2 regions of the Serratia sp. NPDC078593 genome follow, and region 2 is predicted to be linked to the other one. Evidence: predicted binding sites of a transcription regulator. Region 2 holds the regulator's gene; the other holds the start of a gene.

Region 1 (2,411 bases), on a different contig from region 2:
CGATCATGGTCATTGCGATACCAATAGTCGGGGTGGCTAACGTCAATACCACCACGTACATCGGCCCCAGGATGCCGCCCAACAACTGCCAACCAGGTTGTGCCAGATAGCTGGGTGCCGAGCGAGGGCTAAAGAAAATAACCAGTAACAGAGAAAGCACCGCGCCGACGCCGAAAATGCTGAACGTCGCCCATAAATGACCGACTTCACTGCCTAACGGCCCAAGTAGCCCGGCCTCCAGCGAAAGCCCCATACCGCCCAATACCACCAGCGCGATCGGTAAAATATTCATCATTGCTGCTCCAAAAAATCCAGTCGCACACTCTAGGTTGTTGCAGTGCTGCGAAAAACAGCATAATAATAGAAACACCTTTGCGAGATTTGCACAGATGGAAAATTTGCAGCAGATTACTATTCGAACGTTAAAATTGTTCGTAGCCGTTATTGAGTTGGGTAATTTCTCGGAAGTGGCGCGCCGTGCAGGGATAGCGGCATCATCGGTATCACGCGTGGTGCAGCAGCTGGAAAATGCGTTGCAGACGCAACTGCTTTATCGCAATACGCGAGCGGTGGTACCGACCGAAGCGGGGCGGTTATTTGCCCGTTATGCGCGTTCGGTGCTTGATAATATCAACGAAGCGCAGGCGGAATTGCAAGAGCGGGAGCGTGAGCCCAGCGGGGTAGTGCGGCTCAATGCGCCCGTGGTATTTGGTCAACGGCATATTGCGCCGTGGCTAAGTGAACTGGCGGCACGCTTTCCAGCATTAAATATTGAACTGGTACAAACCGATGATTTTATCGATCCCCATCGTGATGCCACCGATCTGATCTTTCGTATTGGTGTACTTAATGATTCAAACTTCCATGCGCGGGTATTTGCCAGCCCCAAATTTTATTTGGCAGCAAGCCCGGCTTATCTGGCGCGTTCGCCGGCGCTGCGGCAGCCGAGCGATCTGAACCAGCATAATTGCTTAGTGTATCGCGGCTTTACCGGTGCGCAGCGCTGGTTTTTCCTCGATCGAGATAACCGCTGGCAACCTTACTCTTTCAGCGGTTCGTTAGTTTCTAATAATGCGGAAACCTTAGTGACCGCCGCATTAAATGGGATGGGATTGGTGGTGTTTCCCGATTGGTTGATTGGTGAGGCGCTGAAAAGGGGAGCGTTAGTGCATGCCTTACCGGATTATGCGGTATCCACCACGCTAGAACCTCAGGCGATTGCCGCGATTTACCCGAATGCACGCCGACCGCCGCTAAAAGTGCGCGCGGTGATCGACTTCTTCGTTGAGAAATATGGTTCGCCGGTGTATTGGCAGTATGAATGATAGACGGTGCGGAATAACGTGGTGGCGGCGGGAATGGCTGATAAATCCAGATATCCCGGCGCTTAGCGCAAATCTTCACCGAAACTTCGCACGATCTCTGTGTTGCGTTATGGCATAATGCGCGCCAAATCACATTCCCAATGAAGAGCGAGCGTTGTGTTAAGTACTAACAACATCACTATGCAGTTTGGCAGTAAGCCGCTGTTTGAAAACATTTCCGTTAAGTTCGGCGGCGGTAACCGCTATGGTTTGATCGGAGCCAATGGCTGCGGTAAATCCACCTTTATGAAAATCCTGGGCGGCGATCTGGTACCGAGCGGTGGCAACGTGTTCCTCGATCCCAATGAACGCTTGGGTAAACTGCGTCAGGATCAATTCGCTTTTGAGCAATTCAGCGTGTTGGATACGGTCATCATGGGCCACACTGAGTTGTGGGCGGTGAAAGAAGAACGTGACCGTATCTACGCTTTGGCTGAAATGAGCGAAGAAGATGGCTACAAGGTCGCCGATCTGGAAGTTGAATACGGTGAAATGGATGGTTACACCGCGGAAGCGCGTGCCGGTGAATTACTGCTGGGGGTAGGGATTCCCGTTGAGCAGCATTATGGCCCGATGAGCGAAATCGCGCCGGGTTTCAAACTGCGTGTGCTGTTGGCGCAGGCGCTGTTCTCCGATCCTGAAATTCTGTTGCTCGACGAACCGACCAACAACCTGGACATCGATACGATTCGTTGGCTGGAGCAGGTGCTAAACGAACGTAACAGCACCATGATCATCATTTCGCACGACCGTCACTTCCTGAATATGGTGTGTACGCACATGGCTGACTTGGATTACGGCGAGCTGCGCGTTTATCCGGGCAACTACGACGAATACATGACGGCCGCCACCCAGGCACGTGAACGCCTGATGGCCGATAACGCGAAGAAGAAGGCACAAATTAGCGAACTGCAATCGTTCGTTAGCCGCTTTAGCGCCAACGCGTCTAAATCCAAACAGGCGACCTCACGCGCCCGTCAGATCGACAAGATCCAGTTGGAAGAAGTGAAAGCCTCTAGCCGTCAGAACCCGTTCATCCGTTTTGAG
Region 2 (2,411 bases):
ACCGCCAGCGCCGCGCCCGAGATCTTACTCTACGTCACGCACCTCAAAGCTGTGGGATACCTCGGCGGCTTTCCCCAGCATCAGCGCCACTGAACAGTATTTTTCAGCGGAAAGATCCACCGCACGCTCAACCGCTTTCTCACTCAGCCCTTTACCACTCACGATAAAATGCAGGTTAATGTGGGTAAATATCCGCGGGGCTTCTTCGCGACGTTCAGAACTGAGTTTGACCTCGCAATCGCACACCGCATGGCGGCCTTTTTGTAAGATCGAAACCACGTCGATCGCACTGCAACCACCGACTGACATCAACACCATTTCCATCGGGCTAGGTGCCTTATCGCCTGCGTTGCCATCCATCAGAACCTGATGACCAGACGCCGACTCACCTAGAAACGTTAATCCCTCAACCCACTTTACTCTTGCCTGCATTCTGATTACTCCGGTTAATTTCTTAAAATCAGACTACGCGTTCACACGCAAACTGGCAATGGAACCTGACGCCGGTCATGTGTGAGCGAGACAACACAAGACACCCGCCTCACTCTGTGCTACAAACAAAGCCGAAATAATTCTTGCTGGACACTGATTTTCAGGGAAATGCCCGCAGAAAGGTGCCTAATTTGGTATGTTAACAGAATGTAGCTTGCAGCGCTCACAGCAAGTTAATATGCTAGGGCAATAGCGTATTTTACGGCACGCCTCAAAACGGTTAAATGGCAGTCACTCACCGTCAGCCCTAACTCGTTTGACAGGGAACTCTGACCCCTGTGATACAGGCAGATTACAACAGAGGATAATAGCGAATGGTTCTCGGCAAACCGCAAACAGACCCGACTCTCGAATGGTTCTTGTCTCATTGCCATATCCACAAATATCCATCAAAAAGTACGCTGATTCACCAAGGTGAAAAGGCCGAAACGCTTTACTACATCGTGAAAGGCTCCGTAGCGGTGCTCATCAAGGATGAAGAAGGTAAAGAGATGATCCTGTCCTATCTCAATCAGGGCGATTTCATCGGCGAGCTTGGATTATTTGAAGAAGGTCAGGAGCGCAGTGCCTGGGTAAGGGCCAAAAGCGCCTGTGAAGTGGCTGAAATTTCTTATAAGAAATTCCGTCAGTTAATCCAGGTTAACCCTGACATTTTAATGCGCCTGTCGGCACAGATGGCAAGCCGTCTGCAAGTCACCTCAGAGAAAGTGGGTAACCTCGCTTTCCTTGATGTTACCGGCCGCATTGCGCAAACCTTGCTGAATCTGGCTAAACAACCGGATGCCATGACTCACCCAGACGGCATGCAAATTAAAATTACCCGTCAGGAAATTGGCCAAATCGTCGGTTGTTCACGCGAAACGGTCGGCCGTATTCTGAAAATGCTCGAAGATCAAAATCTGATTTCCGCACACGGCAAAACCATTGTCGTTTACGGCACGCGCTAATCAGTAAAAAACGGCACATCACGCGCCGGTTCAGACTGCTGACAAAGCTCGTTATGAGGGAAAGCGTGGCTGTGGGGTCGTAGTGGCGTAAGCCACCGGAGCACCCCTCGCTACGCTAGGCCCGGGTATCTCGGGGGCCATAGACGACTTCGTCATCAAGCTCAAAACGGCGCCTCACGCGCCGTTTTCTCTTTGGGTTAGATTATCCGCTCTGCTCGGGTTTGATAACACACCGTTTAGGGTATTAACCTGCCTTCACCACATCCTGCACTGCCCGTTCAAACCGTGCCATACCTTCTTCAATATCTTGCAGCGCGACCACCAATGAAGGGGCGAAGCGAATCACATTTGGCCCAGCATTCAAAATCATCACCCCCCGAGCAGCTGCGGCATTCAGGAAATCACGAGCCATACCACGGTAAGCCGCCGTCAGTTCTGCGCCAATCAGCAACCCCATACCGCGAATATCGCTGAAAACCCCGTATTTATTACCGATCTCAGTCAGAGCCGAGACATAAAGCGTATGACGTTGTTCGACGCCACTCAACACCTCATGCGTATTGATCACGTCTAACGCGGCTTCGGCTACCGCACAGGCTAACGGATTACCGCCATACGTGGTGCCATGCGTACCGACCTGCATCACCGAGGCAATCTCTTCGGTGGTCAACATAGCACTCACCGGGAAGCCACCGCCCAATGCTTTCGCGGTGGTTAAAATATCCGGCGTCACACCGTAATGCATATAGGTAAATAGTTTACCACTGCGACCCATACCGCTTTGCACTTCATCAAACACTAATAACGCCTGATGCTGGTCACATAGCTCGCGTACGCCCTGCAAGAATTGCGCTTCGGCCGGTGTGATGCCCCCCTCCCCTTGAATCGGCTCCATCACCACCGCGCAGGTCTGATCATCCATTACCGCCTTCACCGCCGCCAGATCATTGAAGGGAACATGCACGATGTCGG

What was found. Region 2 encodes CRP, which controls carbon source genes, mostly activating them, when cyclic AMP is high. Its sites were predicted from a motif close to ATGTGANNNNNNTCACAT; they were not measured.
Region 1: the regulator CRP is predicted to act here: its motif matches at 1,443-1,460, upstream of ACQKDS_RS03995 (ABC-F family ATPase).

Annotation. Positions count from the first base shown of each region.
Region 1 covers NZ_JBNNGK010000002.1:404,801-407,211, forward strand. Annotated here, with positions in the region: gene ACQKDS_RS03985 (DMT family transporter) at 1-292, opposite strand, end outside; gene ACQKDS_RS03990 (LysR family transcriptional regulator) at 390-1,325, shown strand; gene ACQKDS_RS03995 (ABC-F family ATPase) at 1,482-2,411, shown strand, end outside.
Region 2 covers NZ_JBNNGK010000010.1:149,519-151,929, reverse strand. Annotated here, with positions in the region: gene ACQKDS_RS13080 (OsmC family protein) at 25-432, opposite strand; gene crp (cAMP-activated global transcriptional regulator CRP) at 807-1,439, shown strand; gene argD (bifunctional acetylornithine/succinyldiaminopimelate transaminase) at 1,684-2,411, opposite strand, start outside.